3 regions of the Bradyrhizobium denitrificans genome follow, and region 1 is predicted to be linked to each of the others. Evidence: predicted binding sites of a transcription regulator. Region 1 holds the regulator's gene; each other region holds the start of a gene.

The links. The regulator LexA, encoded in region 1, represses DNA repair genes until DNA is damaged. The targets are predictions, from matches to a motif close to TGTTCNNNNTGTGTTCNG.
Region 2: HL671_RS23880 (PA0069 family radical SAM protein) is a predicted target of LexA. The motif match lies at 5,630-5,647, and genes of this name have one in related genera.
Region 3: HL671_RS10060 (single-stranded DNA-binding protein) is a predicted target of LexA. The motif match lies at 2,646-2,663, and genes of this name have one in related genera.

What each region holds. Positions count from the first base shown of each region.
Region 1 covers NZ_JABFDP010000008.1:141,663-149,177, forward strand. Annotated here, with positions in the region: gene HL671_RS10630 (alpha/beta fold hydrolase) at 1-558, shown strand, start outside; gene HL671_RS10635 (molybdopterin molybdotransferase MoeA) at 692-1,900, shown strand; gene lexA (transcriptional repressor LexA) at 2,102-2,800, shown strand; gene HL671_RS10645 (hypothetical protein) at 3,193-3,633, shown strand; gene HL671_RS10650 (ComEC/Rec2 family competence protein) at 3,935-6,223, opposite strand; gene HL671_RS10655 (hypothetical protein) at 6,362-6,574, shown strand; gene HL671_RS10660 (glutamine--tRNA ligase/YqeY domain fusion protein) at 6,601-7,515, opposite strand, start outside.
Region 2 covers NZ_JABFDP010000021.1:150,827-158,341, reverse strand. Annotated here, with positions in the region: gene HL671_RS23895 (PEP/pyruvate-binding domain-containing protein) at 1-1,021, opposite strand, end outside; gene HL671_RS23890 (hypothetical protein) at 1,030-2,955, opposite strand; gene HL671_RS23885 (phosphoketolase family protein) at 3,060-5,477, opposite strand; gene HL671_RS23880 (PA0069 family radical SAM protein) at 5,669-6,862, shown strand; gene HL671_RS23875 (VOC family protein) at 6,882-7,331, shown strand; gene HL671_RS23870 (ribonuclease HII) at 7,417-7,515, shown strand, end outside.
Region 3 covers NZ_JABFDP010000008.1:18,987-26,501, reverse strand. Annotated here, with positions in the region: gene HL671_RS10075 (outer membrane protein) at 1-421, opposite strand, end outside; gene HL671_RS10070 (outer membrane protein) at 657-1,412, opposite strand; gene HL671_RS10065 (outer membrane protein) at 1,606-2,352, opposite strand; gene HL671_RS10060 (single-stranded DNA-binding protein) at 2,822-3,322, shown strand; gene HL671_RS10055 (hypothetical protein) at 3,356-3,574, opposite strand; gene gyrA (DNA gyrase subunit A) at 3,909-6,656, shown strand; gene HL671_RS10045 (hypothetical protein) at 6,739-6,996, opposite strand; gene coaD (pantetheine-phosphate adenylyltransferase) at 7,262-7,515, shown strand, end outside.

The DNA.
Region 1 (7,515 bases):
GGCCGGCCGGCGACGCTCGTCGCGTGCTCGCAAGGCGGCCGCATCGCGCTCGATTTCGCGCTTCTGCATCCGTCGCGCCTCCGCGCGCTGGTGCTGATCGCGCCGTCGGTCAGCGGAGCGCCGGAGCCGGTCTATCCACCGCCGATCGAACCGCTGCTCACCCGGCTCGCCGCGGCCGAGGCTGCGCGCGACTGGGACCGGGTCAGCGCGATCAAGGTCCACCTCTGGCTTGATGGACCGCTGCAGCGGGAAGGCCGCATCACCGGCGAGCTGCGCGCGAGCTTTCTGCAGAAGAACCTGGCGGCACTGCGCGCGCCGGCGGTCGGCGCCAACCTCGACACGGCACCCGCCTTCCCGCGCCTCGCCGAGATCACCGCGCCGTCACGCATCATCTGGGGCGGGTCCGACTTTCCTCACATCCAGGAGCGAAGCCGCCTGATCGCGGCCACATTGCCGAACGGCTCGGGCTGCGCGATCGCCGAAGCGGCGCATCTGCCGAGCCTGGAGCGGCCGCAGGAGGTCACCCGCCTGATCACGGACTTTCTCGCGGGCTTGTGAGATCGCTGCCGAGGCAGGCCCCGCGGACTGATGCGAACTTGGCGTGCGGCTTAGACCTTGGCCGGGCCGTGTGCGTTCGGTTAGAAGGCGAGACTTTCGAGTCGTCCTCCCGTCTCCGTCCGAAGGAACTTCCATGGCCCTGATGCCGGTGTCCGATGCGTTGTCTGCAGTGCTCGCCGGCGCCGAGCCCCTGGCCGAGGAAAAGGTGGGGTTGGACGCCGCGTTTCACCGGGTGCTCGCCCGCGACCTCGCGGCGCTGCGGACCCAGCCGCCCGAAGCGATGTCGGCGATGGACGGCTATGCTCTGCGCGCAGCCGACGCCGACAAGCCCAAGGCACGATTGAAAGTCATCGGCGAGGTCGCGGCGGGACGGCCGTTCGACCGCGTCGTGGGGCCCGGCGAGACCGCCCGAATCTTCACCGGCGGCGTGGTGCCGGAGGGCGCCGATGCGGTCGTGATCCAGGAGGACACGATCGCCGAGGATGGCCACGTCGTGATCACGGAGCCGGCGATCAAGGGCCGGCACATCCGGCCCGCCGGCGTGGACTTCCACCAGGGCATGGTGCTGCTGCAGGCCGGACGCCGTCTCAGCGACCGCGATCTGTCGCTCGCCGCCAGCATGAACCATCCGGCGCTGCCGGTACGGCGCCGGCCGAAGGTGGCGCTGCTCGCGACCGGCGACGAGCTGGTGATGCCGGGATCCACGCCCGGGCCCGGCCAGATCGTCTATTCCAACGGCTACGCGCTGCGCGCGCTGGTGCGCAGCGAAGGCGCCGAAGCCATCGATCTCGGCATTGCCGCCGATACGCTCGAAGCGACCGTCGCCGGCATTCGCCGCGCGCGCGAGGCCGCGGCCGACATTCTCGTCACCACCGGCGGCGCGTCGGTTGGCGATCATGACCTGGTCAAGCAGGCGCTCGAGGCCGAGGGCGTCGAGATGGCGTTCTGGAAGATCGCGATGCGCCCGGGCAAGCCGATGATGCATGGCCGCCTCGCCGGCATGCGCGTCATCGGTCTGCCGGGTAATCCGGTGTCGTCCTATGTCTGCGCGATCCTGTTTCTGGTGCCGCTGATTCGCAGCCTGCTCGGCCGGGAGCCGCAGCTGCCGCGCGAGACCGCCCTGCTCGGCCGCGACCTCGGCGCCAACGATTCGCGTGAGGACTATCTGCGGGCACAGCTCGACAAGCGCGCCGACGGCACGCTGATCGCAACCCCCGTGACGCAGCAGGATTCCTCGCTGCTCGGGAATCTCGCGCTGTCGCAGGCGCTGGTGATCCGCCCGGCGTTCGCGCCGAAGGCATCGGCCGGCAGCCCATGCGAGATCCTGCGCCTTCCGCTCTGAGCCGATTTCCCCGGCAAATCCCGGTCCGTTCACCATATTTTTGGGATTGCGGAACACACATCGAACATATAGTGTCCGTTCATGATTTGTTTTTAGTATGTTGCGGGCGAACGCGATCGTCCGATTCCCCTTCGCTCTCGAACGCTGGTCGTCGGAGCACGGCACGGGACTCGGACGACACCAACTGGGGACCAGGTCGAGATGCTGACGCGCAAACAGTACGAACTTCTGCGGTTCATCAATGAACGGCTCAAGGAAGCCGGTGTGCCGCCGTCCTTCGACGAGATGAAAGATGCGCTCGACCTGCGCTCGAAGTCCGGCATCCATCGCCTGATCACGGCGCTGGAGGAGCGTGGCTTCATCCGTCGGTTGCCCAATCGCGCCCGCGCGATCGAGGTGATCAAGCTTCCGGAGCTGTCGCAGGCGGCCAGCAATCGCCGCGGTTTCACGCCGTCGGTCATCGAGGGGAATCTCGGCAAGGTGAGAACCTCCACGCCGGCGCTCGACGACGGCGAACGGCCCGTCGCGGTGCCGGTCATGGGCCGGATTGCCGCCGGTACCCCGATCGAGGCGCTGCAGACCCGCAGCCATACAATCAGCGTTCCGGCTGACATGCTCGGCAATGGCGATCATTACGCCCTCGAAGTGCGCGGCGATTCGATGGTCGATGCCGGTATTCTCGACGGCGACATGGCGCTGATCCAGCGCAACGAGACCGCCGACACCGGCGACATCGTGGTGGCGCTGATCGACGATGAGGAAGCGACATTGAAGCGCTTCCGGCGCCGCGGCGCCTCGATCGCGCTGGAGCCCGCCAACACCGCTTACGAGGTGCGCATCCTGCCGCCCAACCGGGTGAAGATCCAGGGCAAGCTGGTTGGCCTCTATCGCAAATACTGATCGCGGACATGCTGCGCGGATACTGACGCCGACAAGCTCGGCGGTCGTCACGATCAGCGGACCTCAACACTGACCGGGGGCGTGAGTGAGCTCCGCCGTCGGGACGATGCGGCGGCCACCTCAGGAAGCGGTGCGTCGCGCGACAGCGGCCGCTGGCGGCGAGCAATCACGCCCTCTGCCAATGCACCTCATGATGTGCAACGGATGTGCAACGCGGCAGACTCGAACGCGTGCTCAAACGCTTGTGATCGCGCGCAGGCAGAGGCCGTGCAGATCAGCGCAGAAATGCCGCGAAGCGCGCGCTAACATCCTCCTTGATGTCCACTCTGATAGAGGCCTGCGCCTGTCCGGGGGGAGCGTGGGTCGGCTATCTCTGAACGAGGAGCGATCCGATGTGTGACTACAGCCTCCATGCCGTTGCCTCCCGTCCCGCCAAGGTCGGCGAGACGCTGATTTCGACGACGTTCCGCGGCACCGCGACCCGTGGCTTCGCCTTGGAAAGCGAGCCCAACGTCGCGGTCTGCATGCTCCCCGGCACCGAGCTCGCGTTCGCCGAGGACGTCCGCTACGATAGCCGCTGGCTGTGGACCCGCACGATCCGCGAGCGCGTGGCCAAGTTCAACACCATCGAGAAGCACGTCCCCGATCGCCATCACGACGCCGTTGAGTTCGCCGACGGGCGCCATGTGCTTGTCACCCAGCTGTGCGAGGGCCAGCGCGTAACCGTGCTGCAGCTGCCGGTCACCAAGCCATCAGCCGATCGACGCCCGGATGTTGCGGAGGAGCTTCCGGCGACAGAAAGCCCGACGATTCGCCGTATCAGCATCACCTGATCGTACCGCTCGGCACCCGCTCGCGTTTTCTTGGCAAATCCACCCTCGTTCGGCGCGTCTGGATTCGCCGAGTCTGGATTCGCCAAGCCCATTCTTCGGATCGCACCGACGCGGCGCGGCAGCTCCTCGTTTTGGCAACAACCGGCGGCCGCCGCTTGGCGGCCTCTGGAAACGAACATCTGGTAACGAACATGGGGCGCTCGGCGGTCATCTTGTGAGTCCGCGGAGCGTCTCGTGATGTTGGCGTTCCATTTGAGATGATTGCGTGGGTGAACCGGCCCCCTCGCCGGTCGTGAACGACCTAATCATCTGCACCCTGCTCCGCCTCAGGCGGTGTCGCGTCCTGGACGCGTGGCATCGACGCGCGCGGCGTCAGCACCGGCTCGAACTCGCCCGTCTCGGCGGCTGGCCACCATGGCCGGCTGGTGCCGACGGCGCGCGCCGGTGTGACAGCAAATCCCGCCCCCTGCGTCGCCAGCATCAAGGCGCCCTGCTGCTGCAGGCGCTGGCGATCAATCGCGGCGGCTGCGCAGGACGCTGGCGCAGCGCGCGACGTCACGATCAGTGCCGCGCGCGTGCAATCGTCGGCCAGCGCCTCCGGGCGCAGCGTCAGCGCCACGAACCGGCCATCGGCCATGGCCATCACACAACCGGACTCGTCGCAGGACACCCCGTCTCCCAGGGTGGGGTCCGACGGCACGCGCGGATCGGCATCGGCCGCCAGCCACTCCTTGACGACGAACACATCCTTGCCGGTCCGCATCACATGCAGCCGACCGTCGCGCCCGCGCACGGCGACCGCGCGTCCGTCGCCGGAAATCAGGATGTCCGGCTGCGGCGTGCTGACGGACCAGATCGTGGCAATAGCGATCAGGACCGCGCCCGACCAGCGCAGCGGTGTCCGCAACAGGCCGATGAGCAGGAGCCCGAAACTGGCCAGGATCAGCGGACCGATGCCGAACGCCGTGACGCGTCCGACGGCCCCAGGTAGCGCCGCCACCCAGCGCGTCACCGCGATCATCCAGTCGATGCCCCAGCCCATCAATGTCCAGCAAAGACCGTCGAGTCCGAAGGGCGCCGCAAGCAGTCCCAGCAGGCCGGCCGGCATCACCAGCGCCGAGACCACGGGCATGGCCGCAAGATTGGCCAGCACGCCATAGGGCGTGATCCGATGGAAGTGAAACGCCGCATAGGGCGTCGTGGCGAGCCCAGCGATCAGCGAGGCCAAGAGCAGCATCGCGAGTTCGCGGCCGCCCCATAATGCGATGCGTTCGGTGACGGACCTGTCCGGCGTCGCGAATAATCGCGGCAGCCCGAATTGCACCAGCGCGACCAGGCCGAGCGTCGCCGCGAACGACATCTGAAAGCTCGGATGGACGAGCGCTTCGGGCGCCGCGATCAGGACGATCATCGCCGCGACGGCCAGCGTGCGGAACGTCACCGCGCGGCGGTCGACCATGACTGCGATCAGCACGACGGCCGTCATGAAGAACGACCGCTGTGTCGCGACCTCCGCGCCCGACAGGAGCAGATAGAACGCCGCCGCGACCAAAGCCGCCGCAGCCGCCCATTTCTTGATCGGGAGGCTCACCGTGAGGCCGGGGATCAGTGCGAGCAGCGCGCGCACCGCGAAGAACACGACGCCCGCGACCACCGCCATGTGATAGCCCGAGATCGAGAGCACATGGCCGAGGCCCGAGATGAACATCGCGTCGTTGACATCAGGCGTGATCGCATCGCGCCGGCCGGTCAGCAGCGCGGTCGCGATGGCGCGCTCGTCGCCATCGAGCCGGGCCCGGATGCGCGCGTCGATCGCATCGCGCAGGCCCTGCATGGCCGCCCCATAGCGCAGGCCAAAGCCGCCCTCCTGCGGCGGCGTCAGCGTCGTGATCCCGCCCATTACGAAGCCGGAGGCGCCGATGCCTTGGAAGAACATGTCGCGCGCGAAATCGTAGCTGCCGGGCCGCACCGGCGCCAGTGGGGGCAGCAGCCGCGCCTTGAGCTGCACGAAGCTGCCGACATCGGGCGCGGTGCCCTTGCGCACGGCCAGCCGGACGCGCGTCAGCGTGATCGCGTGGCGATCGCTCTCCATCGCGGTCACACGCAGCACGATGCGATCGCTGCGCTCGCGGATGTCACGCGCCTCGACGAAGCCGGACAGCGCCACGGAGTAAAGCGGCCGAGGCAGCACCGGATGCGCCACGCGTGCGGTCTTGCTGGTCGCGACCGCATAGCCGGACGCCGCGGCCGCGATCATCACCACCGCCGGAAACAGCGGATGCCGCCGCATCAGCGCGGCGACGATGCAGAGCAGCAGCGCGGTCGGCACGCTTGCCCACAGCGCGGGCTCATGATCGGCGGCAAAATAAACCGCAATGCCGGCGCCGAAGGCGACCGGCACCCAGGGCAGCAGCCGGCCAGCCCCGGCCTCCTCGCGCGTCCAGCGCGTCAGATGGGCGGATAGCGACGGCCAGGCGTCGGCGCCGACCTCAGGCCAGCCTCCGGTCCGCGCGCCGCGTGGCGGCCAGACATCGGCCATCACGCCCGCGATCCCGCGACGCCATCCTGGCGGCCTGGCGGGCTCCGCCATCTCGGTACCCCGTAATTTTACGGAAGCAGAGGCTAGCGGAACTCAGCGGAACTGGCCTAGCGGAACAAAACGCGAATCTCGCAGCTATGTGCACGAATGGTGATTGGAACTTTGGGTCGCATCGGTGCTTATTGGGGCATGGACGACGACCGTATTGACGACCCCCTTGCCGATCTCGATCTCGAGAAGGCGATCCACCTGCGCTGGACATTGCGAGACATCAAAGGACGCCGGCTCGCGCTCTCGCCCGTCGCGGACGAGGATATTGCGCTGCTCACCGCCCGCGGTCTTGTCGAGGTCAGCAACGGCGTGCCGAGGCTGACCGAGGCTGGCCATGACGCGATCACCTGAGGCGGCGATCGCGCCGGCCGGGCGCATCATCCGCCTTTCGCGACTTCCTTGGCGAACGTATCGCGCAGGCCGATCGTGCGGTTGAAGACGAGCTTGTCCGGCGTCGAGTCCGGATCGCGCACGAAATAGCCCTGGCGCTCGAACTGCATCGGTGCATCCGAATTGGCTGCCGCGATCGCCGGCTCGATCCGGGCGTCGGTCAGCACTTCGAGCGAGTTGGGGTTGAGGTCGGCGGTGAAGTCGGCGGCGTTGGGGCTCGGATTGGCGAACAGCTGATTGTAGATGCGGATCTCGGCCGTGAGGGACTGCGCTGCCGGCAGCCAGTGCATCGTCGCCTTGACTTTGCGCCCATCGGGCGCGTTGCCGCCCTTGGTCGCCGGATCATAGGTGCAGCGCAGCTCGACGATCTCGCCGGCCGCGTTCTTGATGACCTCGCGGCACTTGATGAAATAGGCATAGCGCAGCCGCACCTCGGTGCCGGGCGACAGGCGGAAGAACTTCTTGGGCGGGTTCTCCATGAAGTCGTCCTGCTCAATATAAAGCTCGCGGCCGAAAGCGATCTTGCGGGTGCCGGCGGATGGATCGTCCGGATGGTTGATCGCCTCGAGTTCCTCGACCTGGCCTTCCGGATAGTTCTCGATCACCATCTTCAAGGGACGCAGCACCGCCATGCGGCGCAACGCCGTGCGGTTCAGCTCCTCGCGGATGCAGAATTCGAGCATGCCGACATCGACGATGCTGTTGGCTTTCGCAATGCCGATGCGCTTGATGAACTCGCGCACCGCGGCCGGCGGCACGCCGCGGCGCTTCAGCCCGGCGATGGTCGGCATGCGCGGATCGTTCCAGCCGGCAACGTGGCCGTCCTGCACCAGCCGCGTCAGCACGCGCTTGGACAGCAGCGTGTAGGTCAGGTTGAGCCGCGCGAACTCGTATTGATGCGG
Region 2 (7,515 bases), on a different contig from region 1:
GGGTGCGCTTGGCGGCGCGGGTCTGCAGAATCCACAAGCGGCCGTCTTCGACGGTGAACTCGACATCCTGGACGTCGCCGAATTCCGTTTCGAGCCGTCGCAGCACCGCGACGAGCTCGGTCCGCAGGTTCGGCAAGGCGCGCGCGATGGTCTCCTCGCTGTCCGGCGTGCGGCGTCCGGACACGACATCCTCGCCTTGGGCGTCGAGGACAAGGTCGATCATCGGCAGTTTGGCCCCGGTCGAAGGATCGCGCGAGAACGCGACGCCGGCCCCCGAGGCGAGGCCGCCATTGCCGAACACCATGGCCTGTACCGTGACGGCGGTGCCCGGCAGGTGTTCGAGATTTTGCAGCTTGCGATAGGTCTGTGCGCGTTCGCTGGCCCACGACTGATAGACGGCGCGGGCCGCGGCATGGAGCTGGCCTTCGGCATCCTCCAGCCAGCCGTCGCTGCCGGTCTCGACCAGTGCCTGCTCGTCGGCGGCCAGCCGCGCGATGGCTTCGCTGTCCAATTCGCGGTCCGTGGCGACGCCCTCCTGCGTCACCAGATCGCGGCACAGCGCCGTCAGTCGCGTGGCCTCAAGGCCGAGGACGGTTTCAGAGAAGCTCTCGATCAGCCGGCGGCGGCAGTCGAAGGCGAGGCGCGGCCGTCCGGTGCTGCGCATCAGGCCGCGCGCGGCGGCTGACGTGCAGCCGACATTGAGGACGGTGTCGAGCATGCCGGGCATCGATCGCGCCGCGCCGGAGCGGACCGAGACCAGCAACGGCTGGCGATGATCGCCGAAGACGCGGCCGGTCGCCTGTTCCAGAAAGCGAATGCCGCTGCGCAGGCCGTCGCGTAGCCGCTGCTCGGCATCGGCCTGATTGGCGATGATGTCGGCACAGAGATCCACGGGAAGCACGAAAGCGGGCGGCACCGGCAGTCCCAGCGCGGCCATCCGGGCGAGATTGGCGGCCTTGGCGCCGACCGTTTCAGCCGAGCAGGGGACGGTGTCTTTGCCGAAGATGCGGACGATGGACATGGCAGTTCCTAACCTGCGAGATCGATCAAGATGTATTGGCGCAGCAGATGTCCGAAGCTGGCCATGCGGTCGGTGGCACGTTCGACGGCCCGCGCCAGCTCCAGCGCGGCCAGCGACGTCGCGACGTCGAAAGTGCCGGTGAAGACCAGGGTGGTGATCCTGCGCTCCTGTGCGTCGGCGGCGTGCTCGGCGTCCATCAGGCGCAGCACGGCGGCGAGCGCATCGTCGGAATCGACGCGCCGGCCCTCGGGTACGTCTGCAGCCGCGGCGAGGCCGCTCGCGGCCGCTTCGATCGCGCCGATCGCAACGTTGCAGAGGTCGGCCAGCGCGGCCAGCAGGTCGGCCGGCATCGCGGCCGGGGCGAGCGAGGCGATGAAGGCTGCCTGTTCCAGTTCGTCGACGGTCTCCTCGACCCGGTCGACGAGTTGCGCGATCAATGGCTCGGCGTTGAGGCGCGCAATCTCCTGGCGGGCCTCGATCGCAATGCGGTCGGCCTTCTGCTCGATCCGTGCGGCGCGGGCGGCCAGCAGTTCGCGTCCGCCGGTCAGCCCGGACTGAAACGCCCCGAGATCGCGGCTCAGTGCGGCGGCGATGTCATGCGCCAGCCCAAGCTGGCGCAGCACGATGCCGAGCAGCGCGCCGTCGGCCCGGTCGAGATGCCGCACCAGATCAGCCTCGATCTGGTCACGGACCACACGCACCGAGCGGCCGGCGAGCAAGCCCTCGGTGGCGTCGCGCAACGCCGCCTTGAGAAACTCGATCGCAGTGGTGCGGCCCAGGGCGCGGTCCAGGCGTTCGCCGAAGCCGATGCGGTTGGGCGCCGCGTTGCGCACTGCGCCGCCCAGCAACTCGCTGCCGCCGAGTTCGAGGAATGCGCGATGGCCGATCCGGTTGCGGGCCGCCCAATCGAGGATCTTGAGAGCGTCGTCCTTGGAGACCCACGTGCGCAGCAATTTGCGCGCCTTGTTCCAATCGATCAGAAACACCAGCGCGGCGCCGAGAGCTGCAAGGAACTCATCGCGCGCCTGCAGATCGGCACCATGAAATTGGCCGGTGACCAGCACGAAGGCGTTCTCGTCGGCCAGACCCGCCCCGGTGCGCCGATCGAGGCCGCTCCAGCTGGCCGCGAACGCATCGAACAGGCGAATGAAGAACTTCGCGCGCGCCTGATGCACGTCGGTGTAGGTGACGGTGACTGACCGTCCGTCGACCGCGATGACCATCACATGAGCGTCGGTCGTGCCGATGTCGTTCTGGATCAGCAGCCGGTCGCCGGAGCGGGTCGCCATCGTATCGAGGCCGGGGTGGTCGAATTTGAGTGCGCGCGTCGCGTTCAGGCCGCGCATGAAGGCGACAATGGCGCTCCTGTCTTCAGCCGCGACGCCGTAGACATGGGCGCCGTCGATGATTTCCTCGGCGCAGTCGGCGGCGATGCGGTTGAGGGCCTTGTGCAGGTCCATCACCAGCCGGTGCAGGCTGTCCGACTCGTCCTGAGCAGCGGTCAGCCACGCCACGCGCTCGAACGCGATATCGTCGCTCGCCGTCAGAAGACCGGCGCGCTGCATCGTGTCGAGCCGCCGCTCGGCCGCGTTGCCTTCGGTGCTCCGTCCGGCCTTGACCGCGCGGATCATGGCCCGCGTGTCGCTTTCAATGTCCTGGACCAGCCGGGCAAGACCGGGCGCAGCAAAGCGACCGGATGTGGTGGCATGCGCGCCGCCGATCAAACTCGCGAGCTCGGCCGGCGCGATGTTGGCGGCTCGGCACTCGGCCGAGAGATCAGTGGGCCGCGGCTCCGGCGCATGCGCATGTTGCGCGGCGGCTTGCAGCGCGCTCAGGCGCACCTTGACGCGGTCGTTGGCGGCGAGTCCGTCGGCGATCAGCGACGGCAGCAGGATGTCGGCTTGGCCGAGCTCCTTGATGATCTGAGATTTCATGACGACATCGATCAGGTTTCGATGCCGTCATGGTGTCGCAACGCCACATCGCGGGCATTGCGCTAGATCATTCATGAAAACGTCACATCAGTAGGCGCTGCTACTCAGTCGCCAGCCTCCGCCGGAGTCGTTCCGCCTGTACTGTTGGGCCAGACCCAATCGCGGATCGCAGGCATGTCCTCGCCGTGCTCGCGGACATAGCGCGTGTGTTCGATCAGCGCGTCGCGGAATGTCTGCTTCACATGGGCCGCCGAGACGCTGAGCCCCGGCACGCGCTCGATGACTTCGATGGCAAGGTGGAAACGATCGAGTTCGTTGAGCACCACCATGTCGAATGGCGTCGTCGTGGTGCCTTCCTCGATGAAGCCGCGCACATGCATGCCGGCATGATTGGTGCGGCTGTAGGTCAGGCGATGGATGAGATGTGGGTAGCCATGATAGGCGAAGATGACGGGCTTGTCGGTCGTGAACAGGCTGTCGAAATCGCGGTCGCTCAGTCCGTGCGGATGCTCAGTGTCGGGCTGCAAGGTCATCAGATCGACGACGTTGACGACGCGGATCTTGAGCTCGGGCAGCGCCTTGCGCAACAGGTCGACGGCGGCGAGGGTCTCCAAGGTCGGGATGTCTCCGGCGCAGGCCATCACCACGTCGGGCGCTGCGTCGGCCGGCTCGGTGCCGGCCCATGACCAGATGCCGATGCCGGCATCGCAATGCGTCGCCGCCTCCTGCATCGTCAGCCATTGCGGTGAGGGCTGCTTGCCGGCGACGATCACGTTGATGCGGTCATAGGTGCGCAGGCAGTGGTCGGCGATCCACAGCAGCGTGTTGGCATCGGGCGGGAAGTAGATGCGGACGATATCGGCCTTCTTGTTGGCGACGAGGTCGACAAAGCCGGGGTCCTGATGGCTGAAGCCGTTATGGTCTTGGCGCCAGACGTGAGAGGTCAAGAGATAGTTCAGCGACGCGATCGGCCGGCGCCACGGCAGATGGCGCGACACCTTCAGCCATTTGGCGTGCTGGTTGAACATCGAATCGATGATGTGGATGAAGGCTTCGTAGCACGAGAACAAGCCGTGGCGGCCGGTGAGCAGATAGCCTTCCAGCCAGCCCTGGCAGAGATGTTCGCTCAGCACCTCCATGACGCGGCCGTCATGGGCGAGGTGGACGTCGTAGGGCTCGATGCCTTCCATCCAGACCCGCTCGGTGACGTCGAACACCGCATCCAGCCGGTTCGAAGCGGTCTCGTCCGGGCCCATGATGCGGAAGTTTCTCGCATCCGCATTCAGCGTGATGACCTCGCGCAGGAATTTTCCGAGCTCGCGCGTCGCCTCCGCGATGGTCTCGCCCGGGGCGCGCAGCGCGACGGCGAAAGCGCGGAAGTCCGGCAGCTTGAGCTCGCGCTTCAACAGCCCGCCATTGGCGTGCGGATTGGCGCCCATGCGGCGCGTGCCCTTCGGCGCCAGCGCCTGCAGTTCCGGCACCAGCCGGCCCTGCGTGTCGAACAGCGTCTCCGGCTGATAGCTCTTCATCCAGGCTTCGAGCAGCGCGAGATGCTCCGGCTTGCCGCGCGGATTGGCGATCGGCACCTGGTGCGCGCGCCAGAAGCCTTCGACCTTGAGGCCATCGACCTCTTTCGGCCCGGTCCAGCCCTTCGGGCTGCGCAGCACGATCATCGGCCAGCGCGGGCGGTGGATCACCGCATCCGGCAGCCGCGCATTCTGCTGGATCGAGCGGATGCTGGCGAGCGCGACATCGAGCGCGTCCGCCATCTGCCTGTGCATCGCCTGAGGCTCGTCACCCGCGACGAACAGCGGCGCATAGCCATAGCCTTCGAACAGGCATTTGATCTCGGCGTCGCTCATGCGGCCGAGCACGGTCGGGTTGGCGATCTTGTAGCCGTTGAGATGCAGGATCGGCAGCACCGCGCCGTCATGGGCCGGGTTGAGGAACTTGTTCGAATGCCAGGACGCGGCGAGCGGGCCGGTCTCGGCCTCGCCATCGCCGACCACGCAGGCGACGATCAGGTCGGGATTGTCGAACGCGGCGCCATAAGCATGGACCAGCGCATAGCCGAGTTCGCCGCCTTCATGGATCGAGCCCGGCGTCTCCGGCGCCGCATGGCTGGGGATACCGCCGGGGAAGGAGAACTGCCGGAACAGTTTTCGCAAGCCGTCCGCGTCGCGCGTGATGTCCGGATAGATCTCGCTGTAGGAGCCTTCGAGATAGGTGTTGGCGACCATGCCCGGGCCGCCATGGCCGGGGCCGCAGACATAGATGACGCTGAGATCCTGCATCCGGATCGCGCGGTTGAGATGCGCGTAGATGAAGTTGAGGCCTGGTGTCGTGCCCCAATGGCCGAGCAGCCGCGGCTTGATGTGCTGCGGCTGCAGCGGCTCGCGGAGCAGCGCGTTGTCCAGCAGGTAGATCTGCCCGACCGAGAGATAATTCGCCGCGCGCCAATAGCGGTCGAGCAGGTCGAGGTCGTCGGCCGTGTGGGTCTGCTGGGGAGAAGTGGTTTGCATGGGAGCTCGCTTGCCATTCGTTTCGCGCCTGCGGGAGAGTGCATTAGAGTAACGCCGCACCGTCCCGTTCCAGCCCGGCTGCAGGATAGAACGGGAATGTGATGGCTGGCCTTGCGCCGCCTCAGACGTCCGCTGCGGGGATTGTTCTTTATTGTTCTTGTAATGTTCTTCTTATGTGCTATGTCTTGGCCATGAGCCGAGCATCTTCACATGCCCTCAAGCGCCCGCCGGTCCCGGTGCCCTCCGAGCCGGTGGGCGCGCCTTCCTCGGGTCTTGAAAAAAGCAGTCCCGAGAAGGACTTTCCCGAACTCGCGGTCGCCATCGAACGGGGCCGGCGCCGTGGCCGGGGAGCGCAATCCAATGCGAGCGGCCGCTATGAGGCGGAGGCCCGCGTTGTGTTCGACGACGGCTGGCAGAGCCTCGAGGACTTGCCGCCGTTCAAGACGACGGTCGCGACCGACACGTCGCGCAAGGTCATCACCCGCAACGACTCGCCGGACATCGGCTTCGACCGCTCGATCAATCCGTATCGGGGCTGTGAGCATGGCTGCGTTTATTGCTTCGCGCGGCCGACCCACGCCTTTCTCGGCCTCTCGCCGGGCCTCGACTTCGAATCCAAGCTGTTCGTCAAGCCGGATGCGCCCGCCCTGCTGGAGAAGGAACTGGCGGCCAGCGGCTATGAGCCGCGGATGATCGCGATCGGCACCAACACCGATCCCTATCAGCCGATCGAGCGTGAGCGGAAGATCATGCGCGGCATCCTCGAGGTGCTGGAAAAGGTTGGCCATCCCGTCGGGATCGTGACCAAGTCGGCGCTGGTGATGCGTGATGCCGACATCCTGGCGCGGATGGCCAAGAAGAACCTGGCGAAGGTTGCGATCTCCGTGACCACGCTGGATCCGAAGCTGGCGCGCACCATGGAGCCGCGGGCCTCGACACCCTCGAAGCGGCTGGAGGCGCTGCAGGCGCTGTCGAAGGCGGGCATCCCGACGACCGTGATGGTGGCGCCGGTGATTCCGGCGCTCAACGACAGCGAGATCGAGCGCATCCTCGATGCCGCCGCCCATGCCGGTGTCAAGGAAGCCGCTTATGTGCTGCTGCGGCTGCCGCTGGAGGTGCGCGACCTGTTCCGCGAATGGCTGCTCGAGCATTATCCGGATCGCTACCGCCACGTCTTCACCTTGATTCGCGACATGCGCGGTGGCCGCGACTACGACTCGCAATGGGGCACGCGGATGAAGGGGACCGGACCGATGGCCTGGATGATCGGCCGCCGCTTCGAGATCGCCTGCGAGAAGCTCGGCCTGAACAAGCGCCGTACCAAGCTGACCACCGATCATTTCGTGCGGCCGAAGGGCGGCGGCCAGCAGCTGAGCCTGTTCTGAGGTGGACGGAGGTCGCGCCATGAGTGCACAATCCGTCGTCCCGCGCTTCACCGTCATCACGCTCGGCGTGGCCGAGATGCGGCGGAGCATCGCCTTCTACGCGTCGCTTGGGTTCGCCAGGAAATTCCAAGCGACGGGCGAGGCGGTGGCTTTCTTCGACACCGGGGGAACGGTGCTGGCCTTGTACCCCTGGGACGCGCTCGCGCACGATGCGGGCGTGCCGGACGCGCCGCGGCCACAGGCGTTTCGCGGCGTCACGCTGGCCTGGAACTGCCGCTCGGAGGCCGAGGTCGATGCGGCGCTTGCGTCGGCGGTGGAAAAGGGCGCGAACTTGCTGAAGTCGGGGCAGCAGACCGATTATGGCGGTTACAGCGGCTATTTCGCCGATCCGGACGGTCATGTCTGGGAGGTGGTGACGGCGCCGGGGATCGATGTCGGCGAGGATGACCGGGTGCATCTGCCGGCCTAGCCGGTCCGCGGACAGGGTGCGAATAGCGGGGAATTGAGCCGCGTTCGGGTTGCGTCGCCGCGGGCCGTTCCGCACCATCACGGCCATGATTCGAGACCAAGCCAAAACGCCGGGCAGGGCGAAATCGGCCGCTGCTGCAAAGGCCAGTCCGGCTGCGAAAGCCACCGGCAATCAGGCCGCCCAA
Region 3 (7,515 bases), 120 kb from region 1:
TGAACAGCCCGATCGCGTCGGTCTTGGTGTTGTTGGTGATGCCCGCCGCGAATGCCGCCGAGCTGGCATTCGAGGATTTCAGGTCTGTCCAGTTGCCCTGGGCCTCGAGGCCGAACACCCAGCTTGCGGCCTGCCAGCGATAGCCGATCTGGCCGCCGATGAGGCCGCTGGTGGCGTTGTGGCATCCTTCGGATTGTGTCGGCACGACCGGCACACCGTTGACCCGGTTCAGCGTCCAGCAATTGCGGCTCCAGTCCGCACCGCCATTGGCGCCGAGGTAGAAGCCGGCCCAGCTCGGCAGCGGCGTGACATAGGCCGGCGGCGGTGCCTTGCCATACGGACGCGCGGCGAAATCGGCGGCCGAGGCGGGCGCCAAGCCCAGCGCAGCGACGCCGGCGGTGACAAACAGAGTGCTTTTCATGGCAGTCTCCCCAATCCCAGTTTCATCGCGTCGGATCCCTCCGATCCGAGCCCACTCGCGTGGTCCGAGGCTGGTTGTAGGAAACACTGGTTGCCAAAGCGGTGATGGCCCGCCCGCAGGCGGGCGGATGTGCTGGTCGTGCTTAAGGGCTGGTAAATATACGGGGTACCGCGAAGGACAGCGCCACCGGGCAGATCGTCAGCCCCGCTGAACTCGGGCCGCAGCGCGAACCTGTTCAGTGCTTGGAGACGACGGGGCCGCCCCAGCGATAGTTGACCCGGACGGTGGCCATGTCGACATCCTGGCCGACGGCGTCGGTTCGCGTGGCAGCGCCTCCGGGCACACCTGAGAAGGTCAGGGTCCGGTTGCCCATGAAGAGATGCTCGTACTCGGCTGCGATCGACCAGTTATTGGCGAAGCCGACCTCGACGCCGGTGCCGACGGCAGCCCCCCAGCGGGTCGCGCTGGCTTGATCGAACGGCGTCCCGGTCGCGGTCGCTAGCCCGCTATACTTCTCGCCAGTGACGGCGGCGCCGCCTTTGACGTACCAGAGCACGTTGTTCCAGGCGTAGCCGATCTGGCCGGTCAACAGGCCGACACCGTTGATCTTGGTCTGGTTGGTCACGCCGGGCGCCAACTGGCTCGCGTTGCGGCCCTTCAGATTCGCCCAATTGCCCTGACCTTCGACGCCGAACACCCAGCCGCCGGTCTGCCAGCGATAGCCGACCTGGCCGCCGGCCAGCGCGCCGGTCGCGTCATGGCAGCCCTCGGCATTGGTGGCCGCGACGCCGGCAATGGTGACCTGGTTGGTCCAGCAGGTCCGTGCCGATCCGCCGCCGGCATTGAGGCCCAGATAGAAGCCGCTCCAATCATAGATCGTCGCGATCATCGCAGGCGCTTTGGTGAAGGTGCGCGCGGGCAAATCGGCAGCGATGGCAGGCGCAATCCCCAGCGCCAGCGAAGTTGTCGCCCCCAGCAACAGACTTCTCATCGCAGTCCCCAAACCTCGTCCGACGCCCGCACGCACGCTCTCACCAACGCCCACCCGCCAAACCTTGATAGCTGCTCTGATCGGAAAAAGCCGTCACCCAAATGACACAACGGCCCAGCAAGTGCTGGTTATGGCACACAAAAAAAGGCCGGCGCATGGCCGGCCTTTGGTCGTATTCAATTCGAGCGTGTGATCAGTAGCGCGACACGCCCGGACCACCGAAGTGGTAGGAGATGCCCGCCTTGACGGTGTGAACCGTATCGCTCCACTCGGAGCGGTTGGATGCCACCAGTGGGTTGTTGTACTGGAGCGTGCTCTTGCCAAAGTCGAGATAGTTGTACTCGACCTTCGCCGACCAGTTCGGGGCGAACATGTATTCGGCGCCGGCACCGATCGTCCAGCCCCAGCGCCAGTCGTTCTGGATGGTGCTGAAGGCTGGATTGTCGTAGCGGTGCTGCAGGTCGCCGACGGCGGCACCGCCGCTGACGAAGAAGAGCGCCGGACCCGCAGCCCAGCCGAGCCGGCCCTTGATGTCGCCGAAGCCACGCAGCTTGGTGAAGTAGCTGTCGCCGAGGCCCGCGGTGATGACACCCGAGCGGCCGTTGATGTCGGCCCAGTGGTAGTCGCCCTCGAGGCCGAACACGATGTTGTCGACCTGCCAATTGTAGCCGATCACGCCGCCGGCGAAGCCGCCATTGATGTCGTAGCGCTGCGTGCCGGCAAAGCCGAATCCGTTCGGCGCGTTGAAGAAGGTCTCATCGCTGCGGCCCCAGCCGCCGCCGCCCTGCAGACCGATGTAGAAGCCGGTCCAGGTCGGAAGCGGTGCGGGCGCCACCATCGGCGCCTTGGTGTAGGGGCGGGCGGCAAGATCGGCGGCTCCCGCGGGCGCCAGGGCGCCCAAAACCATCAAGCTGACGGCTCCAAGAAAAACTCTCTTCATCCCAAGTCTCATCCCAACTCTCCCGGGTTTGGCGCCTCCAATTGGTCCCCGGAGGCGCGCTTCTGTGAATTGGTGCGACCGCGCTTGCGGCCTCAATCCATCCGCAAATATACGCGATTCAACCCTGGATACCGTCTCCCAAAAGCCACAGGCGAGGAGGATGTGAGGCGATCTAACCTAATGAAAGTTAATTACTTTTTCGTGATTTAGGGAACTTTTAAGGGGTTCCGTTCGGGGAACTCGAGGTTCCATTGGGTTCCATGGAGCTCGACGCGAGGTTGCAACGCGCTGGTGTGAACAAAACTGGAACAATGACGGTTCTCCTGCTATATGTGGATAAGCAACGAGAAAACGGGTGGCTGGCGCGGCAACCGTATAGGGTCCGCGCCGAGAGGACGGGCGCGCCAGCCTGCACCGGGAGGCCGGTGGGATGACCGGCCCAGTGATGAGATAACCGCGGGAGAGTGTGATGGCGGGTAGCGTGAACAAGGTGATTCTGGTCGGCAATCTCGGGAAGGACCCGGAGATCCGCCGCACGCAGGACGGTCGGCCGATCGCCAATCTGAGCATCGCGACGTCGGAAACGTGGCGCGACAAGGGAACGGGCGAGCGCAAGGAAAAGACCGAGTGGCACCGCGTGGTGATCTTCAACGAAGGTCTCTGCAAGGTTGCCGAGCAATATCTGAAGAAGGGCGCCAAGGTTTACATTGAGGGCGCGCTGCAGACCCGCAAATGGACCGACCAGAGCGGAGTCGAGAAGTACTCGACCGAGGTCGTGCTGCAGGGCTTCAACTCGACGCTGACGATGCTCGATGGCCGCGGCGGTGGCGGCGGCGGCAATTTCGCCGACGACATGGGTGGCGGCGATTTCGGCAGCAGCGGCCCGTCGATGGCGCCCCCGCGCCGCGCGGTGGCTTCGGCTGGCGGTGGCAGCCGCAACAGCGACATGGACGACGACATTCCGTTCTAAGGTCACGCTCCCAGGAATGCGCCCTGCCGCCGATCACGGTGGCAGGGTGTCCATCACCTTTTGCAGTGGGGGCGGACGCACAGGCGCTCGCCAGATCGGCGCGGTTGTCGTGATCTCGATCGCCTCGTCGTCGGACCCGTGCATTTCGATCTCCAAGCCGCGGTCGCGCTGGTCAGCCTCGTCGTAGGCACTGATCCAATCGGTGGCTTCTTCAGCGCCGGTTCGGAGTTCGGCACGACGATCAAGAGTCATAGTCCAACTGGACCACAACGGTTTGGCCGAGCAGGTCTGAGGGCCTGCCGGATCTGGCCGCGGATGTCGCGCCCGGCGAGATGGACCGGCTTCACGTCGGGCTTTTCGTCGCCGGTCGTCGCGCCGTGCGGAGCACGTGAATCGTGGCTGTGGCAGGACGATGTCAAGGGCGCCTGCGGCCGGCTCCCAGGCGAGGCGCGGTGTCCTCGTTAAGTAACTGGAAATGCGACAAAAAAATCCTTCGGGCTGGAGCGCCGGGGGGTGGCCTGCGGCGCAGCGATGCGCTATATGATTCCACGCGATTTTCGCGTGTCAAAACCGACCGGTATCCCCTTTGTCCGATCAAGAAGATGAGAAGCCCGGCGAGCCGGGCGGACCTTCCGACATTCGTCCCGTTTCGATCCTCGATGAGATGAAACGCTCCTATCTCGATTACGCCATGAGCGTGATCGTGTCGCGAGCGTTGCCGGATGCGCGCGACGGCCTGAAGCCGGTGCACCGGCGCATCCTGTATTCGATGTACGAGCAGGGGCACACGCCCGACAAGAAATACGTCAAGTCTGCGCGCGTGGTCGGTGACGTCATCGGTAAATACCATCCGCATGGCGACCAGTCGATCTATGACGCCATGGTGCGCATGGCGCAGGACTTCTCGATGCGCGTGCCGTTGATCGACGGCCAGGGCAATTTCGGCTCGGTCGACGGCGATCCGCCTGCGGCCTATCGATACACCGAGGCGAAGCTCGCCAAGTCGGCGATCCCGCTGCTCGACGACATTGACAAGGATACTGTCGACTTCCAGGCCAACTACGACAACTCCGACAAGGAGCCGTCGGTTCTCCCGGCCAAGTTCCCGAACCTGCTGGTCAACGGTGCCGGCGGCATCGCCGTGGGCATGGCCACCAACATCCCGCCGCACAATCTCTCCGAGGTGATCGACGCCTGCGTCGCGCTGATCGACAATCCTGCGATCTCGATCGACGAACTCACCCAGATCATTCCGGGGCCGGATTTTCCGACCGGCGGCATCATTCTCGGCCGGGCTGGCATCCGCAGCGCCTATCATCTCGGCCGCGGCTCGATCATGATGCGCGGCAAGGTGACCATCGACACCATCCGCAAGGATCGCGAGGCGATCATCGTCTCGGAGATCCCGTATCAGGTCAACAAGGCCACCATGGTCGAGCGCATCGCCGAACTGGTGCGCGAGAAGAAGATCGAAGGCATCTCCGATCTGCGCGACGAATCCGATCGCGACGGCTATCGCGTCGTCATCGAGCTGAAGCGCGACGCTGTGGCCGACGTGGTGCTGAACCAGCTCTACAAGTTCACGCCGCTGCAGACCAGCTTCGCCGCCAACATGCTGGCCCTGGACGGCGGCCGTCCGCAGACGATGACCTTGAAGGATCTGCTGACGATCTTCGTCGCGTTCCGCGAGCGGGTCGTCACGCGCCGGACCAAGTTCCTGCTCAACAAGGCGCGCGACCGCGCCCACATCCTGGTCGGTCTCGCGGTTGCCGTCGCCAATATCGACGAGATCATCCGCGTCATCCGGACCTCGCCCAATCCGACCAGCGCGCGCGACGCGCTGATGTCGCGTGACTGGCCGGCGCGGGATGTCGAGGCGATCATCACCCTGATCGACGATCCGCGTCACAGGCTCGCGGAAGACGGCACGATCAGGCTGTCATTCGAGCAGGCCAAGGCCATTCTCGATCTGCGCCTGCAGCGCCTGACCGCGCTCGGACGCGAGGAGATCTCCGACGAGCTCGACAAGCTGAAGATCGAGATTGCCGACTATCTCGAGATTCTGCGCTCGCGCGCGCGTGTGCAGGACATCATCAAGACCGAGCTCGCCGCCGTGAAGGCGGAGTTCGGAACGCCGCGCCGCACCGCCATCATCGAGCAGGAGGGCGAGGTCGAGGACGAGGACCTGATCCAGCGCGAGGACATGGTGGTGACCGTGTCGCATGCCGGCTACACCAAGCGCGTGCCGCTGTCGGCCTATCGGGCGCAGCGCCGCGGCGGCAAGGGCCGCTCGGGCATGCAGACCCGCGAGGAGGATTTCGTCAGCCGGCTGTTCGTGGCCTCGACGCATACGCCGGTGCTGTTCTTCTCGTCGCGCGGTCAGGTGTATAAGGAGAAGGTCTGGCGGCTGCCGATCGCGGCGCCCAATTCGCGCGGCAAGGCGCTGATCAACATCCTGCCGCTGGAGCAGGGCGAGCGCATCACCACCATCATGCCGTTGCCTGAGGATGAATCCTCCTGGGCCAATCTCGACGTGATGTTCGCGACCACGGGCGGCAATGTCCGCCGCAACAAGCTGTCGGATTTCGTCGACGTGCGCCGTTCCGGCATCATCGCGATGAAGCTCGATGACGGCGAGGAAATCGTCAACGTGCAGATCTGCACGGAGCGCGACGACGTGCTGCTGACCGCGGCGGGCGGCCAGTGCATCCGTTTCCCCGTCACCGACGTGCGGGTCTTCACCGGCCGCACCTCGATGGGCGTGCGCGGCATCGCCCTGGCCGAGGGCGACAAGGTGATCTCGCTCTCGATCCTGCGCCACGTCGAAACCACCTCGGACGAACGCACGGCCTATCTGAAGATGCGCCGGGCGATGTCCGGCGAGACGACCACGGAGGAGCCCGTCGAGACCGAGGGCGAGGAGGCGGCGGGTGCAATCCAGCTGTCGCAGGAGCGCTACGTGGAGATGTCGGCGCAGGAGCAGGTGGTGCTGACCGTGTCGGTCAACGGCTACGGCAAGCGCACCTCGTCCTACGAGTACCGCACCACCGGTCGCGGCGGCAAAGGCATCGTCGCGATGTCCGTCAACAACCGCAACGGCAAGCTGGTCGCCTCATTCCCGGTCGAGGACAGTGATCAGATCATGCTGGTGACCGACAAGGGCCAGCTGATCCGCTGCCCGGTCGACGGCATCCGTATTGCCGGCCGTTCCACCCAGGGCGTCATCGTGTTCAACACGGCTGATGATGAGCATGTCGTCTCGGTCGAGCATATCGGCGAGGAGACGGAGAACGGCAACGGGACGAATGGGACCGAAGCGGCGAATGGCGAATAAGGGCGAGGTGCGAGTACGGGCAAATGGCGAATAGGGATTAGTGAATAGGGACGAATCAGGTCTTCCCGCTTCGCTATTCGCCTCACTGCGTCCGGTCGACGCCGACCATTCGTGCCTGACCAACGGTCGCCTTGGTGCCGGCGCTGCGCAGGCAGGAAGCTTCGAAATTCGGCCAGGCCTGTTGCGAGCAGTCGCGGCCGATCGGACGGATGTCGAGGCGGTCGCCCTTGGCGAGCGGGCGCGGCACGCTGGCTTCGACCTGGGGAGCGAAGCCGGGCACGACGGAGAAGGCGGCGGCCACGAAGCCGGCGGCGGCAACGGCAGAAAGCGCTTTGATCATGACGGACCCCTGTCAGGGCCGATTTCGGCCCGTTGTTCGTTGATGTCTTGTTAACCATCTCGGGTTTCGGAAGATCTTCGCCGCCGCAAAAAAAGGTTTCGTGGGAACACGGAACTGTTTCGTGGCGGCTGTTCCGACGAAACAATCAGGACCCGGACTCAGGGGGCCGATCTCTTTTGCCGCAGTCGCCGGTCGCCATCACAGCTCCGCCATCGGGCATGACGGCCAGCTTGCCGGCCTGTTCCGGCCGGTATAGGACGGGCACATGCAACGCATCGCGCTCTATCCGGGGTCGTTCGACCCTGTCACCAACGGCCATCTCGACGTGGTCCGGCAGGCCGTCCATCTCTGTGACCGGTTGATCGTCGCGGTCGGCGTGCATCACGGCAAGAAGCCGCTGTTCTCGACCGAGGAGCGGCTGGCCATGGTCCATGAGGTGTTGGGGCCGGTGGCCGCGGCGGCCGGTTGTGGCTTCGAAGCCTCCACCTATGACGATCTCACCGTCACCGCCGCGCAAAA